One region of the Phyllobacterium sp. P5_D12 genome, then DNA from elsewhere that is predicted to be linked to it. Evidence: predicted binding sites of a transcription regulator. Region 1 holds the regulator's gene; the other holds the start of a gene.
What was found. Region 1 encodes HrcA, which represses chaperone genes, less so after heat shock. Its sites were predicted from a motif close to GTTAGCACTCNCNNNNNGNGAGTGCTAAC; they were not measured.

Region 1 (6,442 bases):
GGGTCCCGCCATGTCCGCATTGTGTTCGTGATAGGCATAGGGACGCCGCGAAATACCATATCTATCAAGCAAAACGCGGCTGACGCGCGTGTCCTCGCAGGCGATGATATCCGCAGCGGCCAAGGTTTCGATCCCGCGAATGGTCATGTCGCCGAGATTGCCGATCGGTGTCGCCACGATATAAAGCGCCGGTTCCAGCGGCCGGGCGCGGAACGACGCGCTGCCGATCTGATAGTCCCGCTCCTTTGCTTCCCCTTCAGACAAGTCTCTTCCCTAAGCTGCGAGATCAGCGATGACCGCATTGAGCACGATTGCACCTTCGGGTGTCGTGCGGATGCGGCTGTTGCCGATATATTCGATAAGACCCTGTTCCGCCAAGGAAATCACGCGGCTCTCCTTGACGCCGTGTCCGGTCAGGCGCTCGTAACGGGAAAGGTCGATCCCCTCGACAAGCCGCAATCCCATGAGCAGGAATTCATCGCCTTCCTGCTCATGCGTCAGAAACTCTTCTTCGACGACCCCATGACCGGCGGTTTCTACCTTTTGCACCCAGGTTTCCGGATGACGCTCCGTGATCGTCACGGCTCGCGTGCCGTTCTCGATGAAGCGGCCGTGTGCTCCCGGGCCGACGCCGACATATTCGCCGTAGCGCCAATAGACGAGATTGTGCTGCGACTCAGCGCCCGGCGCGGCATGATTCGAAATCTCGTAGGCGGGCAGGCCATGCCGTGCCGTGACCTCTTGCGTCTCCTGATAAAGCATTGCTGCATGATCACCATCGGGCGTCACCAGTTTGCCGGCTTTCCAAAGGTTATAGAACGGCGTGCCCTCTTCAATAGTCAATTGATAGAGCGACAGATGGTCCGCGGCATAGGAGATGGCCTTTGCCAGCTCGTCGCGCCATGCGGCAATCGTCTGGTCGGGCCGCGCATAGATCAGGTCGAACGAGAGCCGGGGAAAGATCTCCCGCGCCAGTTTGATCGCGGCTAGCGCCTCCTCGACATTGTGCATCCGGCCGAGGCGGCGCAAATCAGGATCGTTGAGGGCCTGAACGCCAAGCGAAACGCGGTTCACACCGGCGGCGCGATAACCACGAAAATGTTCCGCCTCGACGCTGGTCGGGTTGGCTTCGAGCGTGATCTCGATATCATCCGGCACATGCCAATTGCGTGAAATCTCGTTGAGAACGGATGCCACGGTTTCCGGCTGCATCAGCGAGGGTGTGCCACCGCCGAGGAAAATGCTGGAAACAGTGCGCTCGCCGGTGCGGGTCCGCATTGTCGCCATTTCGCGTGCGAAGGCTGCGGCAAAGCGCGGTTGATCAACAGCTTGATGCCTGACATGCGAATTGAAGTCGCAGTAGGGGCATTTGGCCATGCAGAACGGCCAATGGACATAGACGCCGAATCCGGACTCGCCTTTGTCGGACTTGTTCATCCCAAGTCCAGACAATCTTTGGCAAAATGCTGGAAGGCGCGGGCGCGATGCGACAGCGCGTCCTTGTCGCCAGGCTTCCAGCCATGTTTCTGTTCGGCCGTCATTTCGCCGAACGTCACGTCGTGGCCCTCCGGCTTAAACACTGGATCGAAGCCGAAACCGGCCGTTCCGCGCGGCGGCCAGACAAGTTCGCCTTCCACCTCGCCACGATAATAATTGGCTTCGCCATCCGGCCATGCAAGGCAGATGACCGAAACGAAACGGCCGCTGCGATTTTCAGGCGCGTTAGCGCCCGCTTGCTGCAGTTCCGCTTCAACCTTTTGCATGCCATGGGCAAAATCACGCTTGCCATCGGGCAATTCCGCCCAATTGGCCGTATAGACACCCGGTTTGCCCTCTAGTGCGTCGACGCAAAGGCCCGAATCATCGGAAAGCGCGACAAGACCGGTGGCCTTGGCAGCGGCGAAAGCTTTGATATAGGCATTTTCCTCAAAGGTCGTGCCGGTTTCATCCGGTTCGGGCAGCCCCAAATCCTTCGCCGATACGACTTCAAAGCCGAACGGACCGAGCAGGTCGATCATTTCATCGATCTTGCCTTGATTATGGCTGGCGACAAGCAGCTTGCCTTTTTCGAGTGTCTTCATTTCAAATTCCATAATTTCGGTTCAGCAAATTCGATCGAGTTACCCGACGGATCGCGGAAATACAGCGAATGCGCGCCATTCGGCCAGTCGAATTCACTTTCGATGGCAACACCATGCGCTTCAAGATGGGATTTCCATTCGGTAATTTCATCCCGTGTTGCCCGAAAGCAGACATGACCGGGACCCGTAGCGCCGTGGGAGGGTATCGGCAAACCACCTTTCGGGCGTTCTTTCAGTTTTTCCGCGTCGAACAGGATCAGCATGCCCGGCCCGCAGCGGAAGAACACGGATTCTTCGCCCGCACGCAGGATGCATTCCAAGCCGAGCACATCGCCGTAGAATCGTGCAGCCGTCTCGACATCGGTCACATAAAGCGCTGTTTCCAATATTCCCGAGGGCTGCATGGTCCTGACCCTAGCTGACGGCCATTTTCTGCAAGGAGACCAAGCGGGTGATGCCGTTGCGGGCAAGGCCCATCAGCGACAGCAATTCCTCTTCGGAGAAGGGTTCGCCTTCGGCGGTTCCCTGAACCTCGACGATGCCACCCTTGCCGGTCATGACGAAATTGGCGTCCGTCTGCGCGGTCGAGTCCTCGAGATAATCGAGATCGATCACAGGCGTGCCATTGGAAATGCCGCAGGAAATGGCCGCGACATGATCCTTCAGCACCTTTTCCACCTTGAGCATCTGGCGCGTTTCCATCCAGCGCAGGCATTCGTGCAACGCAACCCAACCGCCGGTAATCGCTGCGGTGCGGGTGCCGCCGTCAGCCTGGATGACATCGCAATCCACGGTGATCTGGACTTCGCCGAGCGCTTGCAGGTCGACGACCGCGCGCAGAGAGCGGGCGATCAGACGCTGAATTTCCAGGGTACGGCCGCCTTGCTTACCGGAGGAAGCTTCGCGGCGCATGCGATCGCCGGTCGAGCGTGGCAGCATGCCGTATTCTGCAGTCACCCAGCCTTTGCCGGTGTTGCGCATCCAGCCCGGCACTTTTTCCTCAAGGCTGGCAGTACACAAGACGTGCGTGTCGCCGAACTTGACCAGGCACGAGCCCTCGGCATGTTTGGAAACGCCGCGCTCAAAGGAAATGGCGCGCATTTCGTCGGGGGCTCGCTTGGAGTGACGCATGGGTAGACCTCTTGTTGATGTGTTCCCGGCCTTTTAACCGTGATGGGGTGATGAAGCAAAGGCTTTGATCAAAGGCTTTGATGATTGCGCAGAGAACGCTTATATCAAGGTCTGATAAGCAAAAGCTGAGGCACGATGAACAGGACTGTTGTTCCGGACACATTGCAATCGCTCGATCAGCGATCGCGCGATATTTTCCGGCGCATCGTCGAGAGTTACCTCGGCGATGGTGAGCCGGTGGGTTCACGCAATCTGTCGCGCATCCTGCCTGTTTCATTGTCTCCGGCGACGATCCGCAATGTGATGAGCGATCTCGAGCATCTCGGGCTCGTCTATGCGCCGCATATATCCGCCGGCCGCTTGCCGACCCAGATCGGCCTGCGCTTCTTCGTCGATGCCTTCATGGAAGTTGGCGACCTTTCCAAGTCCGAACGCAATTCCATCGAGGCGCAGGTCAGGGCGGGTGAAACGCAATCGGCCGAAAACGTGCTGACGCAGGCGAGCCAGATCCTTTCCGGCATGTCGCGCGGGGCAGGGCTGGTGCTCGCGGCCAAGGCGGAAGGTGCGCTCAAGCATATCGAATTCGTCAGGCTAGAACCGACAAGGGCTCTCGCCGTGCTGGTCACGCAAAGCGGCGATGTCGAAAACCGCGTCATCGATCTGCCGGTTGGCGTGACGCCGTCGCAATTGATCGAAGCCTCGAATTTCCTCAATGCACATATTCAAGGCCGCACTATCACCGAGGCGCGGCAGGAAATCGCCCGGCTGAAGGAAGAAACCCAGCAGGCGCTCGACGCCCTCTCGCAACATCTGGTCGAACAGGGTCTCGCGATATGGGGCGGCGATGGCGGCGGCCAGCCGGCACGGCTGATCGTGCGCGGGCGAGGTAACCTGCTTGAATCGGTGAGCGCCGAAGCGGATCTTGATCGTTTGCGGCACCTCTTCGATGATCTCGAGACCAAGGAGGGCACGCTGCAACTGCTTGATCTGGCGGAAGCCGGACCAGGCGTGCGCATCTTCATAGGCTCGGAGAACAAGCTGTTTTCGCTTTCTGGATCCTCTTTGGTGATTGCGCCCTATCGCGATTCCGAACAGCGGATCATTGGAGCACTCGGTGTCATTGGCCCGACAAGGCTGAATTACGCGCGTATCGTACCTATGGTAGATTATACCGCCCAGCTCGTCTCGCGGCTGCTTTGGTAGTCATTTGGACTTGATTTTTATGGCCTAAACCTCGATATCCAGCGCAACTTATGAATATTGAATGGACAGGATACATGGCTGAAGACAAGAAAAATCACGACACTCCCGATCTCGACCAGCGCGACCTGAAGAATCCGCGCGATCGCGATGCGCTGAAGCGCGCTGCCGATGATTTTCTCAAATCACGCAAGGCTGAAGAATATGCCCTCGCTCAGGACGACGAGATTGAGGCAAATGCCAATAACTGGGCCGAGCTTGACAAATTGCGTGCCGAAAACGGCGACCTGAAGGACCAGCTGTTGCGGCTTGCCGCCGACATGGAAAACCTGCGCAAGCGTACTGCGCGCGATGTCCACGATGCGCGTGCCTATTCGGTCGCCAATTTCGCCCGCGACATGCTCTCCGTTTCCGACAATCTGAAGCGTGCATTGGAGGCCATTCCTGCCGATGTGCTGGCAAGTGGCGATGCAGGATTCAAGACCCTCGCTGAAGGCGTCGAGATCACGGAGCGTTCGCTGATGTCGGCAATGGAACGCCATGGCGTCAAGAAACTCGATCCCTTGGGCCAGAAATTCGATCCCAATTTCCATCAGGCGATGTTCGAAATTCCAAATGCCGACGTGCCGCACAACACGGTACTGCAGGTTGCGCAGAGCGGTTTCGTCATCGGTGACCGCATGCTGCGTCCGGCGCTTGTCGGCGTATCAAAAGGCGGTCCTAAACAGGCGGCTGCCGAAGGTCAGCCTGAGCCTGGCCCGATCAATCCGCAGGCAGAAAAAGACGCCTGATCCGATCGTCAGATCAGCTTTGGGAGCCACATTTCCAAGCGGAATGTGGCTCTTTTCATTTTACTGCCATGCACTATCGTAACCAAGCCGTGAACCTAGAATAACGGCGTGGGGGAACTGCCGATGACCATGATCCAGCTTTTCAACTACGCCGGAGTATTCGTCTTTGCTGCAACCGGGGCTTTGGCAGCGTCGCGCCGCCAGCTCGACATTATCGCCTTCGTCTTTCTCGCCGCCGTCACCGGGATCGGCGGTGGCACACTGCGCGACTTGATCCTTGGTGTACCGGTGTTCTGGGTCAAGGATCCCGGAAATCTTATGGTCTGCTCTGCGGCAGCCATTCTCGTCTACTTTTCTGCCAATCTGCTCGAATCGCGTTACCGCGTTCTGCTTTGGCTCGATGCGCTCGGTCTTGCCGCTTACAGTGTAATCGGCGCGGCCAAAAGCCTGGCGCTAGGCTTCGATTCAACGATTGCGATTGTTACCGGAATCATGACGGCGACGTTTGGTGGAATTCTGCGCGATATCATATCCGGAGAACCGTCCGTGCTGATGCGGCGCGAGATCTATGTGACCGCCGCCCTCGCCGGGTCGGTCACATACATAGTGCTGCACAGCCTCGCCGTCGGGCCGGAGATTTCAGCGCTCGTCGCAGCGCTCGCCGCGTTTGTCGTACGCGGCGGTGCGCTCTATTTCGGCTGGGCGCTGCCGACGTATCACAAGCCCGGTCGCACATCGGAAGAGCTGAAGCGCGAGGGCTATATCAAATCAAAGTAGTCCGGCTTGCTCGGCAGCCGCTTTCAGGTTCTGCTGCGGCCGCGGACCGATCTGCTGAATGACCAGACCGGCGGTCAACGAACCAAGCTTCGCGCAATCCGTCAGGGATCGGCCGTTCGTATAGCCAAACAGGAAGCCGGCGGCATAAAGATCGCCAGCGCCGGTCGTATCGACCAGTTCGGAAATCTCGATAGCTGGAACTGCGACAGTCTCATCCTTCGAGACCACGACGGAGCCCTTTTCAGAGCGGGTGACGGCCGCAAGCTTGCAATCCTTGCGGATGAGTTCAAGGCCCGTTTCGAAATCATCGGTCTGATACAGCGACTTCAATTCCGCTTCGTTGGCAAAGACGATGTCCACCGTGCCGGAGCGCATCAGTTCAAGGAACTCCTCGCGATAGCGATCGACGCAGAAAGGGTCTGACAGCGTCATCGACACTTCGCGCCCGTGTTCATGCGCGAT
Region 2 (6,442 bases), on a different contig from region 1:
CTTGGCAATCGCTCAATGCGATTCAACGAGTTGAAGCGAGCGATCAATGGTATCTCGCAAAAGATGCTGACGAGCACATTACGCAGCCTTGAGCGCGACGGTTTCGTCACGCGAACGGTCTATCCGACCATTCCGCCACGTGTGGATTACGAGCTGACGGACCTGGGACGCGATCTGCTGGTTCCCGTGCGTGGACTAGGCGACTGGGCGATCAGGAACGAGCAACGTGTCAGCGAGGCCCGTGCCCGTTTCGACGCAACCCACGGGAATGCCGAGGTACAGCGGAGATTCGCTGACGCGGCAGAATAGGGAATCTTGCCAAGCCTGTACAAGAGTACGTTAAACAGCTGTGATAACAAAAAAGGCGGGTCGAAACCCGCCTTTTCCGTATTTGCGTGGATGAGGACTTCTTAGAAGTCCATACCGCCCATGCCGCCCATTCCGCCGCCTGGCATCTGGGGAGCGCCGCCGTTGTCCTTCTTCGGAGCTTCGGCGATCATGGCTTCGGTAGTGACGAGAAGGCCAGCAACCGACGCCGCATCCTGCAGAGCAGTACGGACAACCTTGACCGGATCGACGATGCCAAGAGCGATCAGATCGCCGTACTCGCCATTAGCCGCGTTGTAGCCGTATGTGTCCTTCTTGTTCTCAAGGATCTTGCCAACAACGATCGAAGCTTCATCGCCTGCGTTCGTTGCGATCTGGCGAGCCGGAGCCTGCAAAGCTCGACGAACGATGTTGATGCCAGCATCCTGATCGGCATTTGCACCCTTGAGGGTAAGACCAGCCGAAGCGCGAAGGAGAGCAACGCCACCGCCAGCAACGATACCTTCTTCAACAGCCGCACGGGTTGCATTGAGGGCGTCGTCAACGCGGTCCTTCTTTTCCTTCACTTCTACTTCCGTTGCACCGCCAACGCGGATAACGGCAACACCGCCAGCGAGCTTGGCAAGGCGTTCCTGCAGCTTCTCGCGGTCGTAGTCGGAAGTGGTTTCGTCGATCTGCTGCTTGATCTGGCCGACGCGGGCGTTGATTTCGCCCTTCTTGCCATGACCGTCAACGATCGTGGTGTTTTCCTTGGTGATCGACACCTTCTTGGCGCGGCCGAGCATGTCGAGCGTAACGCTTTCGAGCTTGATGCCGAGATCTTCGGAAATGACCTGACCACCGGTGAGGATCGCGATGTCTTCCAGCATTGCCTTGCGGCGGTCGCCGAAGCCAGGAGCCTTGACAGCAGCAATCTTCAGGCCGCCACGCAGCTTGTTGACGACGAGGGTTGCAAGAGCTTCGCCTTCGACGTCTTCAGAGATGATGACGAGTGGCTTGGAGGTCTGAACAACAGCTTCAAGAACCGGCAGAAGAGCCTGCAGGTTTGAAAGCTTCTTCTCGTGCAGAAGGATGTAAGCGTCTTCGAGATCAGCAACCATCTTTTCAGGGTTGGTGACGAAGTATGGCGACAGGTAGCCGCGGTCGAACTGCATGCCTTCAACGACTTCGAGCTCGGTCTCAGCGGTCTTGGCTTCCTCGACGGTGATAACACCCTCGTTGCCGACCTTCTGCATCGCCTTGGCAATCATTTCGCCGATTTCAGTCTCGCCATTGGCAGAGATCGTGCCAACCTGCGCAACTTCTTCCGAAGTCTTGATCTTCTTGGCGCTCTTGCCGAGCTGCTTGACGACTTCTGCAACAGCGAGATCGATGCCGCGCTTCAGATCCATCGGGTTCATGCCGGCAGCAACAGCCTTGCCGCCTTCCTGAACGATAGCCTGGGCAAGAACAGTAGCAGTCGTGGTGCCATCACCGGCAATGTCGTTCGTCTTCGAAGCGACTTCACGCACCATCTGTGCGCCCATGTTTTCGAACTTGTCTTCGAGTTCGATTTCCTTGGCAACGGTTACGCCGTCCTTGGTGATGCGCGGAGCGCCGAAGGACTTGTCGATAACAACATTACGGCCTTTCGGGCCGAGTGTTACCTTGACAGCGTCTGCAAGGATGTTGACGCCGCGCAGCATGCGCTCACGCGCGTCGCGGCCGAATTTTACTTCTTTGGAAGCCATTTTATCTCTCCTGGGATTGAACCCGGTTTGATCGAAGTTTTGTTGAAAGGTCGGTGATTAGCCGAGGATACCCAGAATGTCGGATTCCTTCATGATCAGCAGGTCTTCGCCGCCAATCTTGACTTCCGTGCCGGACCACTTGCCGAACAGGATAAGATCGCCTGCCTTGACATCGAGTGGTACGAGCTTGCCTGCTTCGTCACGAGCGCCAGTGCCTACGGAGACGATTTCGCCTTCCTGTGGCTTTTCCTTGGCAGTATCCGGAATGATGATGCCGCCTGCAGTCTTTGCTTCGGATTCGACGCGGCGTACTACGACGCGGTCGTGAAGCGGGCGGAACTTGGTCTTGGCCATGGTTAGAACCCTTGATGTTGGTGTCAAAACGATGTCGCGGACAGCTGCGCCATCCGCGTTATTAGCACTCGACAGAGGTGAGTGCTAACTGCGGCCGGAGATAGTGGGATGACACTGAAGAGTCAAGGGAAAGCTGCGATGAATCTTTTCTGCGGTAAACCCAAAATCGGCAGTCGCAAGGCGCTCGCTAGCGCTGCAGCCAAGCGTTTATTCCATATAAATGTGATGTATTGATGAAACGAAGAGTCAGGCTGCTTCCTTGTCGACAGCGAGATTGGCATCACCCCATGCCTTCAAGGCGTTGATAACCGGCTCCAGACTACGGCCGCGCTCCGAAAGCGAATACTCGACCTTGGGCGGCACCTCGGCATAAACCTTGCGTATGATCAGCCCATCAGCTTCCAATTCGCGCAGCTGGTTGGTCAGCATGCGCTGCGTGACATTGACTAGCTTGCGGCGAATTTCATTGAACCGCAGCGTACCTGACATGAGATGGTAAAGGATCACGCCTTTCCACTTGCCATCGATCAGGTTGAGAACACCTTCCACGGGGCATCCTGCGGAACAATCAAACGTCTTGTGGCGCACGCGCGGCATAACGGTATCCTTTTTGACACTATATGCATTGTATGTGCATTCTTGCACTTATGTAATATAAGGCGCATCTCGGGCAGGTCAACTTTTCCAGGAGCAACGATCATGCGCGCTGTCGCCTATTTCGAATCACAACCCATCACCGCTGAAACTTCATTGGTCGATATCGACCTGCCGAAGCCCGAAGCAAGTGGCCGAGACCTGTTGGTTGAGGTGAGGGCGATATCTGTCAATCCCGTCGACACCAAGGTCCGGGTCAGGCTAAAACCGGAAGGGGGAAGCGCCCAGGTGCTTGGCTGGGATGCGTCAGGCGTCGTAGCCGCAGTGGGTCCCGAGACACAACTCTTCAAGCCGGGTGATGAAGTGTTCTACGCTGGTGTGATCGATCGTCCCGGCACGAACTCAGAATTTCACCTAGTCGATGAGCGTATCGTCGGCAAAAAACCATCATCGCTGAGCTTCAGCGCCGCGGCCGCCTTACCGTTGACATCGATTACCGCGTGGGAAGCGTTGTTTGATCGGCTTCACGTCGAAACACCGGTCCTCGGGGCGGCCAATGCCATCGTTATCATCGGCGGCGCCGGTGGAGTTGGATCGATCGCTATTCAGCTCGCGCGAAAGTTGACCAACCTCACCGTCATCGCCACGGCGTCGCGTCCGGAAACGCAGGCTTGGGCCCGTAATCTCGGCGCCCATCACGTCATTGATCATTCAAGACCTATCGCAGCACAAGTAGAAGCGCTGGGTATAGGCGCTCCGGGATTCGTGTTCTCAACCACCAACTCCGACGCGCATCTTGCCGAAGTCGCCACGCTGATCGCGCCGCAGGGCCGGTTCGCACTGATTGATGATCCGAAGACACTCGATGTCATGTTGTTGAAGCGCAAGAGCATATCGCTGCATTGGGAGCTGATGTTTACACGGGCGCTGTTCAAGACACCCGATATGGATGCTCAGCATCGAATTTTGAACAAGGTGTCGGAACTCGTTGACGAGGGGACGATCAAAACCACTCTCGCCGATGACTTCGGCCCGATCAACGCCGCCAATCTGAAGAGAGCACATGCACTCATCGAAAGCGGCCGCGCCAAGGGCAAGATTGTACTGTCTGGATTTTAACCATGCCAATCGTGCTGGCTATATGAGTAGAAGCGGCTAAAAGAGCAGCGTCAGTCGTCGGACTGCTCTTCACAAACGTGATGCGCCATATCGACGAGCATGTCGCTGACGTGCTTGTCGGCTAGCTCGTAGAATATCTGCTTTGCCTGCCGGTTGCCCCGTACCAGCCGTGCCCCGCGCAACAGTCGCAGGTGATGGCTTACCAGCGACTGCGACAGATCGAGGCTAGTCGCTATATCACCGACTGATCTCGGCTCGTCGAGGCAGAAGAACAGGATGCGCAGCCGCGTCGGATCGCCAAGCAGCCGAAACGTCTCTGCGAGGATCGTCGTATCGAGTTGTGACGGAATCGCCAGCTTGCTCAATGTTTATGATCCTCGTGACCATGACTATGCGGCGCGTGGTCATGATCCGCATGGTCATGTTCTTCGTGATCGCCGCCCGGCTCGATGCCAAGGCAGCAATCCTCCGGCGCGGTATCCGGCCAGTCGATTGCAATGGTGGAGTGTTCAATCCCGAACTTCGTTCTCAGTTCGGCTTCGACCTGCTTGACCAGCAAATGTGGGTTGGCGTCCGCTTGCGGCAGCACATGCAACGTCGCGAGCGCTTTCCCTGATGTAATCATCCAGACGTGAACGTGCCGAACATTGGCGCAACCGGGTATGGTTTTCTTCAAATGCTGCTCGATCTCTTCCGGCGAGGCGTTCGCCGGCGCACCTTCAAGAAGAATATGCATTGAATTTCGCAGCAATGCCCAGGCACTGCGCAGGATAAGCAGGCAGACGAAGACAGAGAGGATGGGGTCTATCGGCGTCCAGTCCGTATAATAGATGACGATAGCGGCGATGATTGTCCCGACGGAACCAAGCAGATCGCCCAGCACATGCAGGATTGCACCCTTGATATTAACGTGCTCGCTGTCACCGCGCGTAAGGATCCAGAATACAGCAATGTTGATGACCAGCCCGATCGTCGCGACGATCAGCATCGGCCCTGCCAGTACTTCACCGGGGTTGCGGAAGCGATCAATTGCTTCGATGGTAATCCAGATGAGGATAGCGAAGAGCGCGATGGCGTTCATCAGCCCGGCAATGACTTCAAAACGCAAATAGCCGAATGTGCGCCGCTCATCCGCTGCCCGTTTGCCGAAATGAAATGCCGCATAGGACAGCGCGAGAGCCGCCGCGTCGGTCACCATATGGCCAGCATCGGCGATCAGCGCCAGCGAACCCGACAATATACCGCCGATGACTTCGACAATCATGAAGGCGAATGTAATGAAAAACGCGATCAACACTTTGCGCTGATTATCCACCGTGATCTTCGGTGCGTGGTCGTGGCCTTCGTGTGAATGTGACATGGCTTGCCCTAGTTATAACAAACATATCAATAATTGTTCATATGTATGCTGTCAATATTTGGACGCGAAACAATCGCCGATGATCATGGGTGACACATTTCATGCAATCGGGTAAGCGGTGTCGGGCTTTGCGTTCTCGGAAAGGATCGGCATGACCGATATGATACATTTGCAGCGTCTCGACGAATTGATGGATCGTTACGATGTACTCCTGTGCGATGTCTGGGGCGTTCTGCACAATGGCGTGGATTCTTTTGCTTCCGCATCGGCAGCTCTATCACGCGCGCGGAAAGCCGGTCTGACGGTCGTACTTATAACCAATGCACCGCGCCGTTTCGACAGCGTCGCGCAGCAGATACACGCGCTCGGCGTGCCTGAGTCATCCTATGACCGTATCGTCACGTCCGGTGATGTCACGCGCGAATTGATCCGCAATGCGCCCCGCCATGTCTTTCACCTTGGGCCTGAGCGCGATGAAACGCTGTATGAAGGGTTGGACGTCGAACTTGTCGAGGAACGCGAGGCAGACGTCGTTGTGTGCACCGGATTCTTTGACGATGAGACGGAAACACCTGAAGACTATGCCGAAATGCTGACCCGATTCCGGTCGCGTGATCTGCCGTTCATTTGCGCCAATCCGGATATTGTCGTCGAGCGCGGCGACCGCCTCATATGGTGCGCAGGAGCTCTTGCCCGTGATTACAGCCAACTCGGGGGCCGCACCTTGATTGCCGGCAAGCCGCATCGCCCAATTTACGAGGCCGCTGTTGCCGCTGCTGCGGAAGTGCGCGGCGAGCCTGTCGATCTCGCGCGCGTCCTCGCTATCGGCGATGGTATGCTGACTGACATCAAGGGCGCCGACCTTTTCGGAATTGACGCCCTTTATATTTCCGGCGGTATCCATGCTGGAGATTACGTCATGGGCGGCGTTCAAGACCTTCAGAAACTGCTTGCATTT

Region 2: a site for HrcA is predicted at 2,472-2,500, ahead of groES (co-chaperone GroES). Genes of this name have one in related genera too.

Annotation. Positions count from the first base shown of each region.
Region 1 is NZ_JBFUMG010000002.1:8,730-15,171, reverse strand. It holds gene rsmI (16S rRNA (cytidine(1402)-2'-O)-methyltransferase) at 1-264, opposite strand, end outside; gene hemW (radical SAM family heme chaperone HemW) at 274-1,437, opposite strand; gene rdgB (RdgB/HAM1 family non-canonical purine NTP pyrophosphatase) at 1,434-2,081, opposite strand; gene ACXJ5O_RS00325 (VOC family protein) at 2,078-2,485, opposite strand; gene rph (ribonuclease PH) at 2,496-3,212, opposite strand; gene hrcA (heat-inducible transcriptional repressor HrcA) at 3,348-4,415, shown strand; gene grpE (nucleotide exchange factor GrpE) at 4,490-5,203, shown strand; gene ACXJ5O_RS00305 (trimeric intracellular cation channel family protein) at 5,327-5,980, shown strand; gene ACXJ5O_RS00300 (adenosine kinase) at 5,972-6,442, opposite strand, start outside.
Region 2 is NZ_JBFUMG010000149.1:128-6,569, forward strand. It holds gene ACXJ5O_RS12055 (winged helix-turn-helix transcriptional regulator) at 1-309, shown strand, start outside; gene groL (chaperonin GroEL) at 411-2,057, opposite strand; gene groES (co-chaperone GroES) at 2,115-2,411, opposite strand; gene ACXJ5O_RS12070 (winged helix-turn-helix transcriptional regulator) at 2,658-3,008, opposite strand; gene ACXJ5O_RS12075 (zinc-binding alcohol dehydrogenase family protein) at 3,111-4,124, shown strand; gene ACXJ5O_RS12080 (ArsR/SmtB family transcription factor) at 4,175-4,489, opposite strand; gene ACXJ5O_RS12085 (cation diffusion facilitator family transporter) at 4,486-5,484, opposite strand; gene ACXJ5O_RS12090 (TIGR01459 family HAD-type hydrolase) at 5,645-6,442, shown strand, end outside.